Regions from separate parts of the Cytobacillus sp. OWB-43 genome, predicted to be linked through region 4. Evidence: riboswitches for the same ligand, from Rfam matches in the RefSeq annotation. Region 4 holds a riboswitch; each other region holds the start of a gene.

Region 1 (6,194 bases), on a different contig from region 4:
GCTTGACATGAGACAAGCGTAAAATCTCATTATATGCACACAATTCATTTGAAAATCACGAATAGAATTGTATGTAAATCGGACATCGCCATTCATCCGCAAATTCCGTGAGCACTTCCGCTTTAATCCGACTTGCCCACTCTTCATCTACTTTCTAGGGTTGGACATGAGCGTAAAAATGAAGGTCTGTGAGGCATTGCATTTTCTTCGATTAATTTTCTAACTATCTCTGAATTTACCATCTGTTAGAACAACTTGTGATATATGTTTTTTCATGCTTAATCTACTTGAAAATGGGTAAAATAATGTTAGTGAAAATCTGCCATTTATTAAAGGAGGAAATGAGATGAAAAACCCAATAAAACAAGGGATGATGTTAGGGTTAGGTTTAGCAGCAGCAGGGAAAGACCGTGCACAAGAAATGATGGATGAGTTAGTGAAAAGAGGAGAGTTAACAAAACAGGAAGCGAAGGATTTTATGCAGGAGGTAAGGGCGAAAGGCCAAGAGAAGCAAACGCAGATAGACGACAAAGCCCATCAACGAATGACTAGTTTATTGCATGATTTGAATATCGCTACAAAGGATGATGTCTTAAGATTAGAGGAACGGATTCTAGCACTTGAGGCAAACAATCGAGAAGAGAATTAAGGGAGGTTTTTGCCATTTTCAAACCAAAGATGAGTCATATTCATCGCTATCGTGAAATTGCCGTAGCCTTCTCTCATTACGGTTTTGGTTATCTCTTAAAAGAATTAGGCTTGCATGAAGTATTGTCCCTACCTAAACGTATGTTCATGCGAAAGCAAGAGGAAATTCATGAAAAGACGACAGGTGAACGTGTTCGTCTGTTTTTAGAAGAGCTTGGACCGACGTTTATTAAAGTTGGTCAGATTGCGAGTACAAGGTCAGATATTTTTCCGGAATCAATTATTAGGGAATTGGAAAAATTGCAGGAACATGCCCCGTCATTTTCATTTGCAGAGGTAAAAAAAATTGTTGAAACCGAACTAGGGGAAGAACTACATGACCTCTTTACAGAATTTCAAGAGGAGCCATTAGGATCGGCATCTATCGGTCAAGTCCATTATGGTGTCCTCCATTCTGGTGAAAAAGTAGCTGTTAAGGTACAACGGCCTGATATTGAGAAGACCATGAGAACAGATTTAGAAATTTTGATAGAAATTGCTAAAATCGCAGAAAAACGGCTACATTGGGCATCGCAATATCAGTTAGTGGAAATGATGAAAGAATTTTCTAAAGCATTGTTAAATGAGTTGAATTATTTACTTGAAGGTCGTAATGCAGATAAAATTGCCAATCAATTTGAAGACAATAATCATTATAAAATCCCAAAAACATACTGGAAATATACGACGAAAAAAGTGTTAACTATGGAATATATTGAAGGGTGCGGCATCCTTGAAAATAAAAGTTTGGCGGAACAAGGGTTTAATAAACAACTGATCGCCGAAAGAATCGTTGAAGGCATCCTCCAGCAAATATTAGAGGAAGGTGTATTCCATGCAGATCCTCATCCAGGTAACATTTGTGTATTACCAGGAAATGTAATTGTTTTCATGGATTTTGGTATGGTTGGACGTTTAACTGAGGATATGAAAGAAAATTTAGCATCATTAATTATTGCCATGTTGCGGCAAAGTACCGATGGAGTCATTAAAGCCATCACTAAAATGGGTATTGTCCAAGATGATGTCGATGTTGAACTTTTAAAAATTGATGTTGATTTACTAAGAGAGAGATATTATGATATTCCGTTTAGTGAAATATCAATTGGCGAGGCAGTTAATGATTTGTTTTCCGTTGCCAATCAACATCATATACATATCCCAACAAACTTAACATTAGTGGGAAAAACATTGTTAACAATGGAAGGTATTGTTGAAAAACTTGACCCTAATATAAGCATATTAAAAATTGCTGAGCCTTTTGGTAGACGATTAATTATTAATAAATATCGACCTGATCATTTGGCGAAAGATTCGCTAGCTCATATCGGGGAGTATTTTGATATTCTAAAGGAAGCGCCGTATAATTTGAAAGATTTGATTGCCCTTATCAAAAAGGGAAAAATCCCGCTCGAACTGAATTTGCCAAACAGTGAAAAATTTCTAACGAGAATTGATCGTATCAGCAACCGGCTAGCATTTAGTATCGTGTTGCTAGCATTTTGCATTATAATGGTGGGTTTAATTATCGGTTCCGCCCTTGGCAGGCAATCATCTCTCCTATGGAATATACCAGCAGTAGAAATCGGCTTCGTCATTGCGATATTAATGTTCTTATTTCTTATATACACCATCATTAGAGCAGGGAGATTCTGACGACTCTCTGCTTTTTGTTTTGGGTAGAATTTTTCTGATTTCACTACACAAGCAATTCATGGTGAGAATATAGTGTAGAGAGGTGAACGGTTTTGTCAATAAACGTTAATGTTGCTTATGGTTAATACAAAAATTCTCATTGGCAGTCCAATTAATCAAGAACCCGATATTTTAAAAGAGTTTCTGCTATCCTTAGCCAATTTAAAAACGGATACAATGGAGATTCATTATCTTTTCATAGATGATAATCAGAATGAAGAATCAAGTAGACTACTACGTCATTTTGCCAAATGGAAGAAAGATGTTGCGATTTTATCCGCAAAAGAAGATAGTATCTATATTCGTACCGACTTTACCCATTTCTGGAATGATGCTCTCATCTGGAAGGTTGCTCGCTTCAAAGATATGCTTATTGAGCAGGCGAAATTTGAAGAATTTGATTATTTGTTTTTAATTGACTCTGATTTGCTTTTACACCCGAATACCCTTCATACACTTATTTCCACGAAAAAAGAAATTGTTTCAGAGGTATTTTGGACGGCTTGGCAAGAGGGGACAATTCCTTATCCGCAGGTGTGGTTAACAGATGAATATACCCACTGGAGACAGGCGGATGAAGGTGCCATAACAGACGAAGAAAAGGCCGTTCAAACCGAGGCTTTTATTCAACAGTTACAAACTCCAGGTGTTTATGAAGTAGGAGGATTAGGTGCGTGCACGCTAATTAGCAGGAAAGCTTTGTTAGCAGGTATTCATTTTAGTAAAATTAAAAATCTCAGTTTTTGGGGAGAAGATCGACATTTTTGTGTGAGAGCTGTGGCATTAGGACTGGATCTACATGTAGACACACATCTGCCAGCTTATCATATTTATCGTTCTTCTGACCTTACAGGCATACCCGCATTTAAAGAAAAATGTCAGTATGCTTATAGCGAACTACCTATTTATCCAGAAAAAGCAGAAAGCCATCAAATTCGCTTATCGATGATTGTGAAGAATGAAGAAGGTCGTTATTTACAAACGATGTTAAAGAAAGTAAAGCCATTTATCGATGAAGCTGTGATTATAGATGATGCTAGTACTGATCAGACTATATCGATTTTCTTGCAAGAACTAAAAGGTATGCCAATTAAATTGGTCAAGAATGCAAGCTCCCAGTTTGCCAATGAAGTGGAACTAAGAAAACAACAGTGGTTAGAAGCAACGAATGGTTTTTTAGGTTGGGTATTAAATCTTGACGCAGATGAATGGTTTGAGGAGAGTTTTATTGATTATATTGATGACTTTGTTAAACAGGATACTATCGACCTGTACTGTTTTAGACTGTATGATATGTGGGATGAAGACCATTATCGTGAAGATGAATACTGGCAAGCACATTTCTTATACCGTCCATTTCTAGCAAGAGTTAGATCAACCTTTCAGCCTGTCTGGAAAGAAACACCACAGCATTGTGGGAGATTTCCAGAAAACATCTTCCAACTTACCCACAGTTTATCCACAATACGAGTCAAGCATTTAGGCTGGGCAAAAGAAAAAGATCGATTAGAAAAATATGAGAGATATAAGCTGCTTGACCCGAATAGCCTCTATGGTAATGAGAAACAATATGAATCGATTCTAGATAAGAATCCCCGTTTAAAACAATGGTGAGAAACATAAAGCAAATGGTCAGTTTCGAAATGAACTTCGATTCATAGCTAGGAAACTATTTGTATGCTAAACTAAAAATAATTAAAAATTGTTGCAGGGGGACTCAGAAAATGAGTTGAGAAGGTTAAAACCTGACCCTTAGAACCTGTTCGTTAAGACGATCGTAGGGAGCATCTTCCAACTATATGCATATGTATGGTAGGCTCTCCATTTTCGGGGAGCCTTTTGTTTTGTTTCCCTGAACATTTTTAATTACATCTATTGAAAAGAGGGAATAGCGTGAGAGAAGAAGTCGTGTTAGTAACAGGAGCAAGTCGTGGATTAGGAGCTGCAATTGCTGAAAAGTTTGGTAAGGAGGGCTACAAAGTAGTCGTTAATTATTTTAATAATAAAGAAAAAGCAGATGCAGTAGTTGAAAAAATCGGACAAGATCGTGCATTTGCTATCCAAGCTGATGTAAGAGATCATCAAGCAGTAAAAGCAATGGTAGCAGACACAATTGCTCATTTTGGTCGCTTGGATATCGTTGTAAATAATGCATTAGTTCAATTTAAATTTGATCCTGTGGCACAGGCGAAAGTAGAGGAATTATCTTGGGCTAGCTATCAAACCCAGTTTGAAGGCGCGATAAAAGCAAGCTTAAATGTTGTTCAATCTGCTCTTCCGGCTCTAAAGGATTCACAGCAAGCCCGTGTGATTGGTATTGGCACGAATCTTTACCAGAACCCAGTCATTGCCTACCATGAATATACAACAGCCAAAGCGGCATTAATTGGCTTTACACGCAATATGGCCAAGGAGCTCGGACAGTATGATATTAATGTGAATATGGTTTCCGGTGGATTATTAGAAACAACGGATGCAAGTGCTGTTACTACCCCTGAGGTATTTGCGATTGTGGCTGATAACTCTGCTATCCGCCGTGTGACAAAACCAGAAGACGTAGCGGAAGCCGTTGTTTTCTTAGCCTCTCCAGGCGCTAGAGCGATTACGGGACAAAATCTAGTCGTTGATCATGGATTGACGATGAACTAAGATAAAAAAGGTCGTCATCTTTGTTTATGGCGGCCTTTTTCAATAAATGGACTTATTTTGTAGGTTGATAAATCAGTAAAGAGCTTATATCAGCAAATGTGAGACTAAGTCGAAGCTAAACTCCAATTTATTCGCAGAAAAGGATATTTTTAAAATAATAACTTAATTTTCTCACTAGTATTTTATTCTACTAGATGTTAAAACGGTCGATTGAACGTTCAATCAGTATTGTTCAATTTTTCCTTGTTTATATCGATAGCCAAACATAGAAGATGCTTGTAGGTGAAACTTCCGCAGTTGCTTGCTCATCGGATCCGATGCTTCCTTAGGCATCTTATCGTTAAATCCAACAACTGTCACTGCACCGAGTAATTGATTCTGGTAGTCTAGCAAAGGGACGGAAGCCGAAGAAATCGATGGAATTAAAGGTTCGGTAGCGAAGGAGATTTTCGATTGTTGAATCATTTGCCATTCTGCGTTATCGATCGCTTCCCCGTCTCCTAGCCAATCTTTTGTCAGTACTGGGTTTAAGAAACTTAAGAAAATCTTCCCTGCGGCAGATGTTGGTGGTAAGCTTCCGCCTAGTTGTGTACCAATATGAAGTGGTTCATTCGAATGACAAATCTTTGTCGTAATAGGTCCGTTGTTTGTCCATAATGAAAACGAAACGGTGCAGGAAGTAAGCGAAGAAAGTTCCTGCATATACGGAGTGATTGCATCGGCAATATCACGACTACCAAAGGCGGCTGTACCATATTGAATCAATTTGCTTCCAAGATAATACAGGTTTGTCCCTTTTTCACGATAGAGCATGTTCAATTGCGTAAGTGTATTTAAATATTTATATAAATTACTTTTCGTAATACCGGTTTCTTCTTGAATGGTTGAGAATTTCATTGGGGTATCTTTTTGATAGATTAATTCGATGATAGAAATGCCTATTTGCAAGGATTGTATCATCGTACTACTTTTTTGTATTTCCATGTATGTAACTCCTCAATATGCTAGTCATGTTGAATCCTAATTTATCAGAAACTACATCAAACAACAACCTTCCTTTAGAGGATTGGTAGGATATCCCTATAAATTCAGTATATATAAGAATAGTAAGTGAGTTGGCGATTATTAACTTGGTCAATGAAGGTGCTCAACTCACGAAAAAT
Region 2 (6,194 bases), on a different contig from region 4:
GGATTGGAATTTGATGAGGTACTCATTCCTTTTGCAAATGCTGATGTATATAAATCTAAATTTGACAAAGGCTTATTATATATCGCAGCAACTAGAGCGATGCATACGTTGACTTTACTGCACAAAAAAAGCGAATTAACTCCTTTAATTAAAAACGAGTAAAAATCGACCCCATTCTATAAAAGATTGGGGTCTTCTCTTTTTATCAATCAATTGTCACTATTCTACCCCTTTAGCAACATAACTAGAAGAATTCCCTTTATTTAAAGAAATAAAGTAACTATCAACCAACCAGAGCAGACTAATATAAAAACTATAACTATGTGTAAAGAAACTATCTAGAGGAAATAACTTAGTTATTACCGTTTTGTTTTACTTGATATTACTCTATATGCTTTATAGAATATTAATCAGATTAATGAAGGAGGATTTTTGTTTGAATAACTTATGTTTAAGTCTGGTTCATAGCTTTTCTCAAAAATAATTCATCGAGGAGAGTGTAATTAATGAACTTTTATATAATGAAAGATATACTGAACGAACAGTTCGATTTAAAAATTACTCACATGACACAACTTACCGATCATAATATATCTGCAACCTATTATTTAAATACATCTAAAGGAAGTTACGTTCTAAAACGTATTCCTTCCTATATTCAAGATACCGAAATAGAAGGCAAATTGGTTAAGTACCTTTACGAAAACGAAATTCCTGTAGCACAAGTTATTAAATCTAATCAAGGAACTTATTCATTCTCCATAAACGGGGAAAAATACCACTTACAAGAATATATAGATGGGGAAATTTATGACTTAAATAATGGAACTGACTGGTTTAAGGATGTATCCGCTCAAAATTTAGGAAAAATTCAACATGTATTATCTCAAACCCCCAAATTAAAAACAGGAATGATTAATAAAGAATTATTTACTAACGGTCAAATTATTAAGGCAAAAAAATCCTACCTCAAGACTTTTAAAAAAGCACAACAGTCAAACGATACGACAACTATGAAAGATATTATTAACCGATTAGAGTATCTAGATACAATTAATAACTATACGTTTGATTATTCTAAGTTTACATGTACTAATTCACATGGAGATTATTATACTTCTCAAATCATATGTAAGGAAACAAAATTATATACAATTGATTGGACAGACGCCTGTCATTTACCTGCATGTTGGGAAGTAATGATGTCTTTCGCTTATGCGGACCCTGTTGCTAAGAGTGGAAAAATTGAATCTAATGCTCTTAAACGTTATATAGATAACTATTCAAAGTGGTTTACCTTGACTAAGTACGATTTGTTCCATATGCCGTATCTGTATTTCTTTCAGCTAGCTGTCAGTAATTTTTACGAACCATATGGAAAGTTACCAAAAGAATATTTAAAAATTGCTAGGCTGACAACAAAGCAGTTAGCATGGCTAAATAAGAATGTTGATTCTTTAGCCATGAAGTTAGTTTAAAAAACGTAATCTTTTGTCTTGTCCCTGTCACGTAGACAACATAAAAAGCTGAACATTGAACGTGTGTCGATATTCAATCGGCACACGTTTATTTAGTTTCATATGACTAAATTTAGAATCATCATTACCTAGAGCTTATTCTCCTTCTGTTTAACACTTATTCAGTTTTGAGGTGTCGAAAGATCGATTCTATAATTAGCATAAAAAAACAAGTTGCCCCAGGGTTCATACGAATCGGAGCTAGCTTTACGATTGGTAAAGCTATTTTGCTAAGTGTTATCGCACAATTACGAGCCACTCATGAGCAATTATCTTATCATGTTACAATTGGGAATAGCGAATAAGTAATTGATAGTGGCAGGCACCATAGCAGTAGATATTGGCTTGTGGAAAGGCAAACCAATGCGAAAGAGTTTGTCCAGAACCCCTTTGCAGAAGATTGCTTATTGACCTTCTGTTCACCCACATATGGAAAGGCATTTTCATTCGATAGAGGACTTATATGACCAAGAGTAGGTCACGAAAAAGGCACTTGATTGAATTACATCAAATTAGCGTCAAATCGACGTTCATCAGCTCTACACAAGGAATAAAGAGGAGTGTAAAAAGTAGCTTAGACGCTCCTTATTTTCCGAGGTAACTATAAAAGAGGAGTTGACATACGGCCTGTAGAAGCTGGAAGGCTTTAAGAAGAACATTCCTTCTCTTATGTGTTGATCAAAGGAACGAACTTGAATCACAGTATCCAGTTATTAGTTGATACGTTAAAAAACCGCACTGAGTCTTACGAAAAGAGCAACGATTATTATCAAACCACTTTTTTTGCGATTTAAATAAATGTTTGATTGAATTGTGGGCAAGGAGGCCGGCACAAGCGACCTCCATTTAACTGTATTTCTCTATTTAAAAAGCTGAATAATTGCTCTGGGAACGGCCAAAAACATAGTCTGCTATTGTCATCGTATTTTCAACCTTGTCGAACTTCTCTTCGAATCGATTAAGGTATTTTGTTAAATGATTTGTTACGATTTCTCCTTGAATCGGTTCTACACCATTTTTAAAACGAATGCGAACTGATTTTCCTTTATGAAGATCTTCTGAATCCATGATTTGAAAATGGATATGCGCTTCAGAAGAGTTACCCGAGTTCCCACATTTGCCAAGTAATTGTTTTTGAAGAACTTCTTCTCCTTCTTGGACAATGATACTGTCTTTTTTAAAATGAGCAATCATACTATATTCCTTATGCGCATGCTCTATCACAATATAGTTGCCTGGGGGGTGTTCTTCATCCATCTGCCCTGGAATATTATCATCGAGACCATCAACCACTTTTATTACTTTGCCATTTTGAGGGGCGATAACTTCCTCTGCAAATGCGTAATAACTCTCATTTTTTTCAGGTCTACCATTATATGTAGAGCCATCCTTCACCTTTAATAGATCATACGCGTACCTTTGATGTTCATATACGTAATGGTAATTAATAAATTCATTTGTGCCACCCCAGAAAACAAACCAATCATCCATCACTGGCATAATGTATTCATTCTTTGTATAAATCTTATCTGTTTCTGGAAAGACAAAGTAGGGTTTCAAATAGAGACTGACAATTGTATATTTATCATCGAATCCAACCACAACTGCTTTTGCTTTTGAGTTATCTACCCATACGAACTGACCAATGCCTATGACATCCGTCCGTGACGTAAGATGATAACTACGCACACCTTTATTAAAAGCTGCGCTCATCTCAATAAATGCCGATAATGAAACCATTCCTTGAAACACTTTTGAAGTTGCTTCATAAATTGTTTTAAAATCTTCTCTTAACCAATGATCTATAAACCTATCAGGATCTATTGACCCTACCATACCCTCTACCCCCGTAAGTTTTATTAAGATGAAAAAATTAAACGATTCTCAAGAAATATTTTGCAATTAATAGTAAAGAAACCGCCAATAGTTACTTTAATTTCACTTGAATCTTCTAACTTACCTTTCAAATCCCCTCTTAATGCTAGACCTAAATTTTCATCCTGTAATTCACCATTTACATACAACTTTTCTCCGTTAATCCAATAATTTTCGATTAATATATGATTTCCATGATGGTTTACTTCAAAAACCTTCTTCATATCAATCACTCCTTGATTATTCTACGACTATCTAGGGAATAAGTTTCACAAATAATCTGTTTTTTTACTACCAAAAAAAGATTCTTGAATTCTGATGAAAGTCATAGTATATTCTAACCGAGGATAAATTTAATACTTCCACAAGGGGAGCCTAATATGGCTGAGAGTGAGCGAGTTCGTTCTGACCCTAAGAACCTGTTAGATAATGCTAGCGTAGGGATCGTGGTTTTGGATATGAGCAATACTAGGCATCCATCACCGCCTATGTATTGCTTTTTTTCATGACAAAAAAGTAATACAGGTTTACTCGTTCGCTTCTCTTTTCGGAGAAGGAGGAAAAACATGAAACAAAATAAAACACTTTTTATGGTGGAAATTGCTATATTTGCAGCTTTGGCATTATTACTTGATTTCTTATCAGGCTTACTGATGGGGAGATTTTGGCCACAAGGTGGGTCCATCTCACTTGCTATGGTACCGGTTTTCTTAATGGCCTTTCGTTGGGGTGTTAAAGGCGGCGTCTTAACGGGCTTACTATTAGGAGGACTTCAAATCTTAACAGGAGCTGTTCCTTTTCATTTCGCCTCTTGGATCATTGACTATTTCGTAGCCTTTGCTGTTGTCGGACTCGCAGGCATCTATATGAATAAAGTTGTGCAAAATTATCAAGACGGCCAATTTGCCAAAGCAAACATGTATGTTATTAGTGGCGTTTTCTTAGGAAGTTTCTTACGCTTCTTATGCCATTATTTATCAGGCATTATCCTATTTGGTGCCTATGCTCCGGCAGATCAACCTGTCGCACTTTACTCACTCGTATATAACGGAACATATATGCTACCTACCTTTATCGTATGTGCCTTAGTAGTTGTCATGCTTTACACAACAGCCAATAAGGTCCTTCTGAAAAAAGCATATTAATCATCTAAAGGCTCTGGGGGAACTCAGGGCCTTTTTTTCAAGTCAACGTTTTGGGGGATTTTCGCACGATGAATGAACTGTGGAATCAGGGTGACATGTACATCGGCGTGATATCCATAAGATAACCATGCAAAATGAAAGCGCCAAAAGCAGCTAGACAAACCAACATCTTCTCTTCTATTTTCTCCTTGAGACCGGCAGTTTTCTTTTTGGATTTCTGAGAGGGGGAGTAGACACATCTTTATCCTTACTTTTTTTAGCAGCACTTTTCTTCCGTCAATGTCAATCTAACGATGAACACTCTTGATTATTTATGAATTTGCAACAACTATTATCTACGGTAGTTTAAACCAACATCATCTGTTTTCTTTCTTATGATTTTTGTACGTAAACACAATCGTGCGCAGTTCTCAACCTTCCTCTGCTCTCTTTTGCGCGTATACACGATTTGCGCGCAGTTCTCCGACTTTCCCTGCTCTCTTTTGCGCGTAAACACAATTTGCGCGCAGTTCTCTGACTTCCTCTTTTCTCTTTTGCGCGTATACACGATTTGCGCGCAGTTCTCTGACTTCCCCCTTCTCTCTTTTGCGCGTAAACACAATTTGCGCGCAGTTCCCTGACTTCCTCTTCTCTCTTTTGCGCATAAACACAATTTGCGCGCAGTTCCCTGACTTCCCCTGCTCTCTTTTGCGCGTAAACACAATTTGCGCGCAGTTCCCTGACTTCCTCTTCTCTCTTTTGCGCGTATACACAATTTGCGCGCAGTTCCCTGACTTCCCCCTTCTCTCTTTTGCGCGTATACACAATTTGCGCGCAGTTCCCTGACTTCCTCTTCTCTCTTTTGCGCATAAACACGATTTGCGCGCAGTTCCCTGACTTCCTCTTCTCTCTTTTGCGCGTATACACGATTTGCGCGCAGTTCTCTGACTTCCTCTTTTCTCTTTTGCGCGTATACACGATTTACGCGCAGTTCTCTGACTTCCTCTTTTCTCTTTTGCGCGTAAACATCTTTTGCGTTCAGTCTTAACTATAAACGCTCATTTAAGAATTACCGTATTGATTGGATGAAGCTGACACATATTTAAAAGATACCACCGCCCAAGTTTATATGGAGATTGTATAGCACACACGCCTAGATACTGCTGGCTCTTTCCTCTGTAGTCATGCCACCAGAGGGTCCATGTCATTGAAAATAAGGATATAATTGAACATTCTAATCATTTACATATTTATCCACTCGCATAACTTCTATGCAATAACAAGATATAATCTCTATCTCCATTCAAAAAATTTTATTTTTCGTGAACGAAAGGAGAACACTAATCGTCATAATAGTAAATCCAAAGAAAAGGGGGGCAAGGTTTGGAAGAGAAAAAATGGATTAAAGCAGCGAAAAAAGGCGATAACCAGGCGTTAGCTCACTTATTTAAGGAGAGTTATCCCCTTCTCGTTCATTATTTAATGAAGCTCACCCTTAATCGAGAAGAAGCTGAGGATTTGGCACAAGAGACAATGACAAAAGCGATTGAAAAACTAAATCAATTTCAGGTGAAATCGAAATTCTCCACTTGGCTCATATCCATTGGTACAAAATTATATATCGATCAAAAAAGGCGCCAGAAGCGAGCTGATGCCTTTAAAGCACAACATATGCGGA
Region 3 (6,194 bases), 200 kb from region 4:
ATGATTTGAACCTAAACACTAGAAATATCACTTATTTCCAGTTGTTTAGGTTTTTATTATCGTTTAAGTTAAATAACACCTAATAAAAGACGAACATTGAGAATCATTATCAACCATATAATTCCTATATATTCTTTTATTTGTAAATAAAAATGATATTTATTAGAAAATTAATAAAAAAGACAAAAAAGATTAAAAAAAGACTATTCACAATATAAATGTGATGATATAATAACGGAAATGTTAAGGATAAATTCCGATAAATTTCGAAGTAAGGAGAGTGAAATAATTTGCAAGCAAATGTAAACAACGAACAAGAAAAGAAGGGCTTGATGTCCAAGTTCTTGTCAGGCATTGAAACGATAGGGAACAAGCTACCAGATCCATTTTTTATTTTCGTTTATCTCGCAGCGTTTGTAATGATATTAACGTTCATTGTTAATCAATTTGATGTTACTGTTGAGCACCCAGGAACAGGGGAAGAGTTGGCAATAAAAAGTTTAATTTCTGGTGAAGGATTGCAGTTTATATTAACTGAGATGCTGTCTAACTTTACTGGCTTCGCCCCACTAGGCCTTGTGTTAGCTATGATGCTTGGTGTAGGCTTAGCTGATAAAGTTGGTTTACTAGAAACAGCCATTAAAAAGTCGATCTTAAGTACACCAAAGTCATTAGTCACTTATGCTGTTTTCTTTATTGGTATTATGGGGAATATTGCTTCAGATGCGGCGTTCGTACTTGTACCACCGTTAGCTGCGATGGTTTTCTACACTGTTGGTAGGCATCCATTAGCTGGTTTAGCAGCCGGCTTTGCTGGAGTAGGTGCAGGTTTTTCAGCCAATGTCTTAATCGCTGGAACAGATGCATTATTGGCGGGAATTACTACTGAGGCTGCTAAAGCAATCGATCCTTCATTTGTTGTATCACCTGTTGATAATTGGTATTTTATGTCGATTTCTACTGTTCTCTTAACTTTAGTTGGTGGATTCTTAACTGAAAAGGTAATTGAACCAAGATTAGGAAAATATGATGGGGATTTGAAAAAGAATTTTGAACCGGTTTCAGCTATCGAGTCAAAAGGGTTAAGAAATGCCGTTATAGCGGGTCTAGCATATATTGCTATTTTACTTACAATTATCTTCTGGCCAGACTCCCCTCTTAGAAACGAAGAAGGTGGTATGATTCCTTCCCCATTTTTAAGTGGAATTATCCCAATTGTTTTATTATTCTTTATAACGATGGGAACAGCATACGGAGTAACAGTAAAGAAAATCACAAAAAGTGCTGATATTCCAAAGTATATGGCAGATTCGATGAAAGATATGGCAGGCTATATCGTCCTTATATTTGCTGCGTCACAATTTATTGCTTATTTTAACTGGTCCAATTTAGGTACTTGGATTGCAGTCAATGGTGCGGAATTCTTATCTTCCATCAATTTAACTGGTATTCCTGTTATTATTGGATTTATTATTTTCGTCTCTATTCTGAATTTATTAATCTTTAGTGGGTCTGCTCAATGGGCATTATTAGCCCCAATTTTTATTCCATTGTTTATGTTACTTGATTATAACCCTGCTTTTATCCAAGCAGCGTATAGAATTGCCGATTCAACTACAAATATTATTACACCACTAAATCCGTATATCCTTGTAGTTCTTGCTTTTATGAGAGAATACGATAAAAAAGCAGGTTTAGGCACGCTTATTTCCTTAATGATTCCTTATTCAATGGTTTTCTTAGTAATTTGGGTAGTCATGCTATTCATTTTTGGATTATTCGGTATTCCGATTGGACCCGGTATCGAAATGTATTTGTAATAATGCGGTGTTGTTGCCCGAACATAAATGTTCGGGCTTCTTTATTTGTGAAAAATGATAAAATAGATAGAGGTATTTTTTTACCGTAAGGAATTAATCGTTATACTTAAGGGCTATAAGTAGGGGAGAGATGGTCAGTGGTTAGTTTCAGAGATATACATCATGATGGTAATTTAATAGCAGAAAAAGCCAATTTTGATCACTATGGCACAAAACAGTTCTATTTTAAATATGATGCAAACTTTATCCAATTTAAAATAAATCCTAGTTTGCAAGATTTTCAACTGGCACAAATGTATTTGGAAGACTATCAGAAAGAGCATAAACAAGAACATTTGAAGTTTTATTTACCAGCAGACGAAATGATTCAAGAGGATGTTTTATTATACCTTTATCAACAATTCTATACGATCGGGTGTCAGGAGTTATATGAAATTAACCCTCTTCAATTTATCTATAAAGATAGAAAGAACGAAATCGTGGTTGAGGAAGTGACAAATGATAATTTAGGAGAATATCTACAATTGCAGAGAAACTTTGATCTAGATTATGGTGAGGAATATGTGAACCTTAATAGAAGCATGCATTCCTATCATCATAATGCAAAAGATACATTACAGTTACTCGCATATGATCATGGTGTGCCAGCAGGTTCATTACAAGTATTTTTTAATAAGTGTACAGCTGAAATTGATAATGTAGGTGTGTTACCAGCTCACCGATTAAAGGGGATTGCTGCAAGCTTGCAATATGAAGTAATGAAGCGATTTAGCAATCATAGGGTTATACTTGTAGCCGACAGCAATGACACGCCAAAGGATATGTATCGTAAACAAGGGTATAAAAAATTGAGCTTTCGCTATGAAGTAATGAAGTTATTATAAGTAGTAGTTTATTATTAATATAGAACAAGTAATGTGATAAAAACTCTACAAACTGATATTAATAAATCTGCAGGTGGTGAGAGTAGCCATCTGCAGATCATTTATAAAGAGGTAAATTTTGATCAAGGTAAAAGCGAGAGAACAGCAAAAAAATGCATAATCGAACCAGCAAGAACAAAAACATGCCACAATGCGTGATGGTACTTAAATCCTCTCCATACATAAAATATTGAACCAGCAGTGTATAGAACGCCACCGATAATGAGGAAAATCATTCCTTGTGTAGGTAAGTGTGTAACCAGAGGCTCCCAGGCAAATATAATTAGCCAGCCCATCAAAACATATAGTAATGTCGAGAAGACTAAAAACTTTTTAACAAAAAAACATTTGAAAACTGTTCCAGCAATTGCTAGCCCCCATACAAGACCAAATAAGGTCCATCCTAAGGTTCCTTTAACTGTTATAAATAGAAACGGTGTGAACGTTCCAGCAATAAAAAAGTAAATGGAAGAATGATCGAGAATCTCAAATACATCCTTTGCTTTTCCAGCAGGTAAACTATGTAGCAAAGTTGATGAGAAATATAAAATAACCATCGTTGTACCAAAAAGAACAAAGCTGACAATATGCCAAGCTGTTCCATATAAGGATGAGAAAACAGTTAAAATGACGAGAGCCGCAATACTTAATAGCGCACCGATTCCGTGTACGATCGCGTTGGCGATTTCTTCTCCCTTTGAAAAAATATGTGTTTCCAAGTAGTATTCACCCATTCTTTATCCAAAATCATAATTCTAGTATAAACATTTTTTTAGCTGATAAAAAGTCGTAAGCTTTCATTATAAAGAAAAACTTCACTAGGCGAAGAGGGTGGAGAGTGTAAATGCATGGAGAATATTTGGAGTTATCCATCCTTGAGTCAATGCCAATTTAAGCCGCGGTGTTAGATCAGTTGAAGTGTTTAGGTAACGACAGCATTCATCCAACTTGTTCATAATCGTTACTGAAAGAGAAGCTTGACATTGCTCAATTCCTAAACTTGCAGTTGACATTTATTGATAAGATGATAACATAACTTTGAAAGCATAATTGAATAAATCCACTAGGGGTGCCTTTAAAAGGCTGAGATTAAAGTGCAATAACTTTAAGACTCTTAGAACCTGATCTGGTTGATACCAGCGTAGGGAAGTGGCGTATATCAATTTAGTTAACGTTATAACTATAACTAAATGAATGATGTATACAGTAACCACTTTCTTATAGGAAGTGGTTTTTCGCTTTTCTGGATTTTTTATGCTCGATAAAAAAAGAGAAGAGGTAGAAATGATGACAACAAAAGAAACGTTTACACAATCGTTAAGGAAAGAAGTACATGATATATGGGAAGCGAATTTTGAACACCCTTTCGTTAAAGGAATTGCTAAGGGAGATTTACCAATTGAGTGTTTCCGCTTTTATGTGTTACAAGATTCTTACTATTTATCACATTTTGCTCGTGTGCAAGCAATCGCTGCTTCTAAAGCAGAGAATTTATATATGACCTCAAGAATGGCCTCGCATGCGCAAGGTACCTATGAAGCTGAACTAGGGTTACATAACAAATTTATGGAGGTATTAAAAGTTTCTGAAGAAGAGTTAAACCAGTTTAGACCCGCTCCTACTGCCTATGCATATACATCCCATTTATATCGTGTAGCAGAGACAGGCACAGTTGGCGAGGTCATCGCTAGTTTGCTTCCGTGTTATTGGATTTATTATGATATTGGGCAGAGCTTTAAAGGGGCAAAACCAAAAGAAGAAATCTATCGTACCTGGATTGATACATACGGTGGAGAATGGTTTGTTAAACTTGTACTTGAACAAATTCATCATCTTGATCGGCTTGCTGAAATTGCATCTGAAACAGAAAAAGAAAAAATGAAAATGGCATTTACCATTAGCTGTCAATATGAGTTAGCTTTTTGGGAAATGGCTTATACCCAAGAAAAGTGGTTAAGTGATAAAACATATGCATAAAACTTCATAAATGAAAGCGGGAATAGTGTTAACAGAATAAGGTTAGTTCATACTAACTCAATTCTGTTAACATCATACCCTTTATAATCGTTGTAATATCAGGTTTGTTATGCAATTAAGACAGTTTGCCATATCGGATTTTCCTAAAAAAGAAGTTAGATCTTCACCAACTACTCATCTAGTCAATAGAAATGACTTCTACTTCTCCACCCTCATAGACATATAAACTTCCTATATATATATAAAGACAATAAGCGTATAATGAGAGACGAATGTTAAATTGAGGAAGGCGTTTAAATAATGAATAAACAACAAAGTAAGTACAGATGGGTTGTATTTGGTGTTTTACTTTTAGCCTATTTATTTATGGTTAGTCAAAGAACAGCACCTGGTTTAATTACTGATCAATTAATGGAAGAATTTCATTTAACTGCAGCAACGATTGGGCTGATAACGAGTATTCAATTTTTTGCTTATGCTGGATTGCAAATTCCCATCGGATTATTCTCTGATAGATTTGGTCCAAATGTATTTCTAGTCGCTGGAACGCTGCTAAACGGACTAGGTACCATCCTCTATAGTTCGGTAGATAATAGTTATATGCTTATCTTTGCTAGGCTATTATGTGGAATTGGCGATGCTACTATTTGGGTCAATTTAGTTCTTGTATTGAGCATTTGGTTCAAGCAGCAGGAGTTTTCGATGCTAGTGGGATTTGCTGGAATGACAGGAAGTTTAGGTTTCTTATTGGCAACAGTTCCTTTTAGTTCGACCATTTCTCTATTAGGGTGGAGACTTCCATTTTTAATTGTTGGCATCGTAATATTCACCCTCGGTATCGGACTCTATGTTGTTTTAATAAAATATCCTAAGAAGAAATTTCAAATGGAAGAAGAAAAAAATCAAAAAGAAACAAATGAACCGTTATTAGTCATCATAAGAAGATTACTAGTCAATCGCCAAGCTTGGGCGACATTCCTTTGTCATTTTGGTGTAGTAGGCACATATATTGGCTTTATTGGCTCTTGGGCTGTTCCCTATGGTATGGACATTTACGGTTTATCAAGATCAAGTGCAAGTGAAGTAATTATGTACGGCTTATTTGGTGCCATTATCGGAGCGCCATTAACAACCTATCTATCTACTTTTTTTGACAGTGTCAAATTACCGTATGTTATCGTGCAGTTGCTGTCGGTTTCTGCTTGGATCACACTAGTATTGCTGGGTGGAGAGCCACCGTATTTATTATTCATTCTTTTATTCGTGATCATAGGCTATGCAAATGGTGCGAGTGCTCTAACCTTTACAGTTGTTAGACAGTCCTTTCATATAAAGGAAGTGGGGCTTATTTCCGGTTTCGCCAATACGGGTGGCTTTCTTAGCGCAGTGTTGCTGCCAGCTCTTTTTGGGAAAGTATTGGACCATTTTGCTAATTTTGACCTTACAACCGCTTATCAATATGGACTCTATATTC
Region 4 (6,194 bases):
AACATTGCATTTGATTATCTACTTGTTTTTGTCCATCCCGAGTTTATGTTATATGACCGTACAAAGAAACAAAATGTTATTCTTCCACCGCAAATTCCACGATTATTAAGAGAACTAAATCAAATGGACATTCAACACTCTCCATTTCATACAAAAATTGTTCACACTTTTTTGAGTCATCATAAAGAAGAAAAGAATTACGCTAGAAAAATCGAATATTGTACGGAGGATTTGGTAAAAGGAGTGGTTTGTCGAGAGTGCGGTGGGCAGATGAAGCGAGCGAGTTTGCGCAAATTTCATTGCTCAAAATGTAGGAGGAACATTTCATCTTGTGATGCATTAAGTGAAGCAATCAATGACTTTATTATTCTTTTTCCATCAGAAAAAGTAACAAAGACGGCGATTTATGATTGGTGTGGTGGAGCAATAAGTAGTTCCGCAATACAACGATTCTTACAAGAGAAATATACACTTAATGGTGGTGGAAATTATTTTTATTATCATTAATGGGTTTTAAAACCGAAGAAACAGTTGAATTATTTAGTAATGAAGAGAAGTGACAGTATCTTATAGATTGAAATGTATTCTGATGGGGTCAATCTATTAGTAAGCAGTTATATGTTGAACAAAGGACTTTGTGCACAAAAAAAATCTATATAACATCACAATAAAAGTGGATAGTAAGTCACTCAGTAGGAGAATCAGAGATGAGCGCCTCGCAAAGGGGGTTAGCAAGTCACTCGGAAGGGGAATCAGAGATGAGCGCCCCGCAAAAGGGTTTAGCAAGTCACTCGGAAGGGGAATCAGAGATGAGCGCCCCGCAAAAGGGTTTAGCAAGTCACTCAGAAAGAAAACCAGAACTGAGCGCCCCGCAAAAGGGTTTAGCAAGTCACTCAAAAGGAGAATCAGAGATGAGCGCCCCGCAAAAGGGATTAGCAAGTCACTCGGAAGAAGAATCAGAGATGAGCGCCCCGCAAAAGGGGTTAGCAAGTCCCTCAGAAAGAAAACCAGAGATGAGCGCCTCGCAAAAGGGATTAGCAAGTCCCTCGGAAAGAAAACTAGAGATGAGCGCCTCGCAAAAGGGTTTAGCAAGTCACTCGGAAGGGGAATTAGAGATGAGCGCCCCGCAAAAGGGATTAGCGAGTCACTCAGAAAGAAAACCAGAAATGAGCGCCTCGCAAAAGGGATTAGCAAGTCCCTCAGAAAGAAAACCAGAAATGAGCGCCTCGCAAAATGGTTTAGCGAGTCCCTCAGAAAGAAAACCAGAGATGAGCGCCCCGCAAAAGGGTTTAGCAAGTCCCTCAAAAGGAGAATCAGAGATGAGTGCCCTGCAAAAAAGTTTAGCAATTCACTCAGAAAGAAAACCAGAGATGAACGCCTCGCAAAAGGGTTTAGCAAGTCACTCAGAAAGAAAACCAGAGATAACCGCCTCACAAAAAGGGAGTTATTCAGCAATTTATTTAGAACCAAACACAAATGAAAGCCGAGCAAGGGAGTGCCCGGCTTTCATAAATTCGTTTAGGATAATGCGAATTACTTAGATAGTAAAAGAAATATTCTAATGAACTATAACCATAATCATCACAAGCTTTATCCTATCCCACTAACAATCAATTCAGCAGCTTCTTCAGCTGTTTTCCCGTCAACATTGATTTTTAGATGATATGGTTGATAATGAGCTTGTCTTTCTTTGTAGAGATGATACATTTCGTCAGTAGAAAGACCATTCAATTTCGGTCTTGTATCTTTAATCAATGGGTATCGATCGAGCCAATTTTCCCATGAGAGCTCGATAAGGACAACGGTACTGTTTTGTAAACAAATTTCGCGGTTCTTACTGTTTAAAAAGGCGCCGCCGCCTAATGAAAGAATCTGTTTTTCTTCGGCAGATAGTTGTTCAATCAATTCGCTTTCAGCTTTTCGAAAAATTTCTTCACCATGATCAAGGAAAATTTTTGAAGTTGACATCCCAAACTGTTGTTCAATGCGTTCATCCGTGTCGATTAAACCCCACTGTAATTTCTTAGCTAATTCCGTTCCTATGGATGTCTTACCGACCCCCATAAACCCAATAAGTACAATACTCTTATCTTCCATAGACTGTCCTCCTGAATGTTATATAAAATATCATATCATAACGTTTTATGTCGCAACATCGTTTCTATCCAATGTTTTTTATTTTCATTTCTATCATTTCATGTTATATTGAGTGCATCATATGTTATAAGTTTTCACTGGGGGTGCCTTCACATAGAGGCTGAGATTGAATGCCGTTCAAAACCCTTTGAACCTGATCTGGTTTGTACCAGTGGAGGGAAGTGTGTCGATGTAGTCGTCCTCGCTTCCTTTTGGAAGTAGAGGATTTTTTTTATATATGAATAAATGCTAGGGGTGCCAAATACTTGGCTGAGATGAACCCTTTGAACCTGATCTAGTTAATACTAGCGTAGGGAAGCGAGTGACGTCATACATATCATGATGACCAAAGCCGCTTATTCAAAATAGCGGCTTTTTTATTTTTATCGAAAGGAGGAAAGGTCTATGAATAAAATCCAAAAAATGACGATGACGGCAACGATTGCAGCCATCACTACTGTGTCGAGTAGTCTCATTTTTATTCCGATTGGAATAGCGAAAATTTTTCCGATTCAGCACTTGGCGAATGTATTATCTGCTGTACTTCTTGGACCATGGTATGCCGTTAGTCAAGCGTTTCTTTCATCTACATTGAGAAATATGATGGGGACTGGAAGTGTTTTTGCCTATCCCGGGAGTATGATTGGCGCATTACTTGCAGGGTTCCTTTATCAAAAAACGAAAAAAATTGGCTTCTCAGCACTAGGTGAAGTCGTTGGAACAGGAATGATAGGGGCAGTAGCGACTTATCCGATTAGTACATTACTTTTAGGACAAGAAGCAACCCTTTTCGGATTCCTACCAGCATTTATGGTGAGCTCGTTTACTGGAGCAATTTTAGGATATGGTTTATTAAGAGTATTAATTAAGAATAAAGCTATTGGAGGTTACATCAATGAAAACAGCATTAACGATCGCAGGTTCTGATTCAGGAGGAGGAGCTGGGATTCAAGCAGATCTTAAAACTTTTTCCGCCAATGGTGTGTTTGGCATGTCCGTCATTACGGCGATTACCGCTCAAAATACAGTAGAGGTACGTTCGGTACAGGATATAGAAATCAATATTATAAAAGACCAAATAGAAGCTGTGTTTGATGATATCCAAGTTGATGCTGTCAAAATCGGGATGTTGTCATCTAGTGAGACTGTAAAAATCGTCGCAGACCGTTTAAATCATTATAGTCCAAAAGTGATTGTGTTAGATCCTGTTATGGTTTCAAAAGGTGGACATCATCTTTTAAAGGAACAAGCTATTGAAGCATTAAAAGCGAAAATGTTACCACTTGCGACTGTAATTACGCCAAACATTCCTGAAGCTGAAGTACTTTCGGGTATGACAATTCGCACGGTTGATGATATGGAGCAAGCTTGTAAAAAATTATATGAATTAGGGCCAAAAGCCGTCTTATTAAAAGGTGGACATTTAGAAGGAGAACCGAATGACTTATTATGGGATGGACAAAGTTTCAACTGGTTTAATGGTCGAAGAGTAGAGACAAAAAACACCCATGGTACAGGTTGTACTCTATCATCTGCCATTGCTGCTGGGTTAGCAAAAGGGGAAGAACTTATTGAGGCCATACAGTCTGCGAAAAATTATATTTCCATAGCGATTGAGCATAGCCTAGCACTCGGTCATGGGCATGGTCCGACAAATCATTTTTATGAGTTATACAACAAAGCAAAGATGGAGGAAAGATAATGGCGATTTCAAGTGAAGCAGTTGAGAGAGTCTTTCAGCAGTTACAAGAACAAACCCCACTCATTCATCATTTAACAAATACAGTAACTATTAATGATTGTGCAAATGTGACCCTAGCAATGGGCGGTTCACCTGTTATGGCCACCCAACTCTTAGAAGTAGAAGAAATGGCTATGATGGCAGATGGGCTCGTAATTAATTTTGGTACTATTAATGATGCGATGTTTGCGGCAATGATTAAAGCTGGACAAACTGCCAATAAAAAAGGGGTCCCAGTAATATTTGATCCAGTTGGTGTTGGTGCAACCACTTATCGCACAAATAAGGCAAAAGAGCTAATTAGCACAATAAAAGTGTCCATTATTCGCGGCAATGCTTCTGAAGTTTCTGCTCTTATTGGTAAGAATACAAAAACGCGTGGTGTTGATGCAGGGGCAATTGAAATAGCACCTGAAGCACTTGCAAAGGAGGCAGCTGAAGTCCTAAACTGTCTCATTGTTATTAGTGGAAAAGAAGATGTCATTACAGATGGGAAGCAATTAGTTGTGATTGATAATGGAGATTATCTTTTGACGAAGGTAACAGGAACTGGCTGCATGACAGCTTCATTAGTAGCAACTGCTGCTGCTGTTTCAGAAAATTGGTTTGACGGGGCTGTTATTGGTATGGCTACTATGAGTCTAGCAGGGGAAATCGCAGCTAAGAGCTTACATGCCGGTGAAGGGTTAGGTTCATTTCGAGTGAAGCTAATGGATACGATTAGTACAATGAATGCAGCCATATGGCTAGATGGAGTGAGGCAAAACTAATGGATTACCGTTTATATTTAGTCACAGATGATAAAATAGCAAACAATGAATTATATGATATTGTTCGAAGTGGTGTAAAAGGTGGTGTGACCATCGTTCAATTAAGAGAGAAGACAGCGGATGGTCAACTCTTTTATGAAAAGGCGAAAATATTACAATCTATATTAAAGCCATTGGATATTCCACTGATTATTAATGATAGAGTAGACATCGCTTTAGCGGTAGGTGCAGCAGGTGTGCATGTTGGACAAGATGATCTGCCATGTGCCGTCGTTAGAAAGATTGTTCCTGATGATATGGTAGTTGGTATCTCTGTATCCAATGTGGAAGAAGCGAAACTTGCTCAAGAACAAGGAGCAAATTATGTTGGAATAGGTTCGGTGTTTCCGACAACTTCTAAATCAGATGCTGATTTATTAGCACCAGGTATGCTCGAGGAAATCATTGCAGCGATTGATATTCCTGCTGTCGCTATTGGTGGTATTCAACTAGAAAACATAAAAATGCTTAAAAATCGAGGGTTAGCAGGTGTTTCTGTTGTCTCAGCAATTAGTAAATCTAAAAATCCAGAAAAGTCAGCTCGAGATTTACTTCAATTATTCCTTTAGACCTAAAAAATATCATAAGTGTAGTTAAAGAGAACTTATTCCATTGACAAGATACTATTAATATACTAAAATTACTTTTGGTTCGAGATATTTCATTTTAGTGTATTTCGAATAAATTATTACGACATTCGGAGGTCTTCACATAATGGCAAAAGTTCTATTTGTAAACGCAAGTGATCGTCCAGTTGAAGCTGGAATTTCTGTAAAAATGTATCATGCATTTTTACAATCATATAAAGAATCAAATCCATCAGATGATATTACGGAATTGAATCTTTTTGAAGAAAACATGCCTTACTATGGTAATGATGCAATCAATGGTACTTTTAAAAAGAACCAAGGGTTGGAATTAACTGCTGCAGAAGAAAAGGGTGCGGCGCTAGTTGAGAAGTATTTAAATCAGTTCTTTGATGCTGATAAAATCGTTTTCGCATTCCCACTTTGGAATTCAACTGTACCAGCTCCATTGATCAGCTATGTTTCTTACTTAGCTCAAGCAGGTAAAATGTTTAAATATACTGCTGAAGGTCCAGTAGGATTTGCTGGCGACAAGAAAGTGATGCTTTTAAATGCTAGAGGTTCTGATTATTCACTAGAAGGTATGGCTGCTGGCGAAATGGCAGTTAACTTAGTAAAAACAATTATCAGCCTTTGGGGCATTACTTCTCCTTCAGAAGTAGTGATTGAAGGACATAACCAATACCCAGATCGTACACAAGATATTATTGAAGAAGGATTACAAAACGTAGCTAAAGCTGCTGCTCAATTCTAATTCGATACGAAAGCATCTCTATATTTTTGTAGAGGTGCTTTTTTTGTCTAAAGGACGTCCTAAAACTTGTATTTAGGAAATCACGGTCGCTCATTCTTTGTGTAAACCTTGAATAAACTTGACCAGTATCACACAACTCGATGATGTGTAAAGAGGTTAGGATTCAA

Evidence for each region. Region 4 has a riboswitch for thiamine pyrophosphate ahead of thiW (energy coupling factor transporter S component ThiW). Riboswitches for the same ligand answer to the same signal wherever they lie in the genome.
Region 1: another riboswitch for thiamine pyrophosphate. It lies ahead of U9M49_RS17470 (3-oxoacyl-ACP reductase); the one in region 4 lies ahead of thiW (energy coupling factor transporter S component ThiW).
Region 2: another riboswitch for thiamine pyrophosphate. It lies ahead of thiT (energy-coupled thiamine transporter ThiT); the one in region 4 lies ahead of thiW (energy coupling factor transporter S component ThiW).
Region 3: another riboswitch for thiamine pyrophosphate. It lies ahead of tenA (thiaminase II); the one in region 4 lies ahead of thiW (energy coupling factor transporter S component ThiW).

Annotation. Positions count from the first base shown of each region.
Region 1 is NZ_JAYEFF010000005.1:138,634-144,827, forward strand. It holds gene U9M49_RS17455 (phasin family protein) at 347-649, shown strand; gene U9M49_RS17460 (ABC1 kinase family protein) at 679-2,343, shown strand; gene U9M49_RS17465 (glycosyltransferase) at 2,461-3,996, shown strand; TPP riboswitch at 4,082-4,183, shown strand; gene U9M49_RS17470 (3-oxoacyl-ACP reductase) at 4,276-5,031, shown strand; gene U9M49_RS17475 (IclR family transcriptional regulator) at 5,254-6,015, opposite strand.
Region 2 is NZ_JAYEFF010000005.1:67,877-74,070, reverse strand. It holds gene U9M49_RS17110 (HelD family protein) at 1-162, shown strand, start outside; gene U9M49_RS17105 (phosphotransferase) at 507-1,478, shown strand; gene U9M49_RS17100 (M23 family metallopeptidase) at 2,382-3,353, opposite strand; gene U9M49_RS17095 (hypothetical protein) at 3,377-3,616, opposite strand; TPP riboswitch at 3,750-3,854, shown strand; gene thiT (energy-coupled thiamine transporter ThiT) at 3,959-4,537, shown strand; gene U9M49_RS17085 (hypothetical protein) at 4,948-5,343, opposite strand; gene sigY (RNA polymerase sigma factor SigY) at 5,900-6,194, shown strand, end outside.
Region 3 is NZ_JAYEFF010000001.1:1,170,036-1,176,229, reverse strand. It holds gene U9M49_RS05720 (AbgT family transporter) at 333-1,820, shown strand; gene U9M49_RS05715 (GNAT family N-acetyltransferase) at 1,958-2,704, shown strand; gene trhA (PAQR family membrane homeostasis protein TrhA) at 2,827-3,462, opposite strand; TPP riboswitch at 3,799-3,908, shown strand; gene tenA (thiaminase II) at 4,031-4,720, shown strand; gene U9M49_RS05700 (MFS transporter) at 5,021-6,194, shown strand, end outside.
Region 4 is NZ_JAYEFF010000001.1:965,599-971,792, reverse strand. It holds gene U9M49_RS04800 (nuclease-related domain-containing protein) at 1-507, shown strand, start outside; gene U9M49_RS04795 (hypothetical protein) at 708-1,541, shown strand; gene U9M49_RS04790 (shikimate kinase) at 1,591-2,097, opposite strand; TPP riboswitch at 2,227-2,334, shown strand; TPP riboswitch at 2,378-2,470, shown strand; gene thiW (energy coupling factor transporter S component ThiW) at 2,542-3,063, shown strand; gene thiD (bifunctional hydroxymethylpyrimidine kinase/phosphomethylpyrimidine kinase) at 3,032-3,838, shown strand; gene thiM (hydroxyethylthiazole kinase) at 3,838-4,647, shown strand; gene thiE (thiamine phosphate synthase) at 4,647-5,255, shown strand; gene U9M49_RS04765 (FMN-dependent NADH-azoreductase) at 5,401-6,027, shown strand.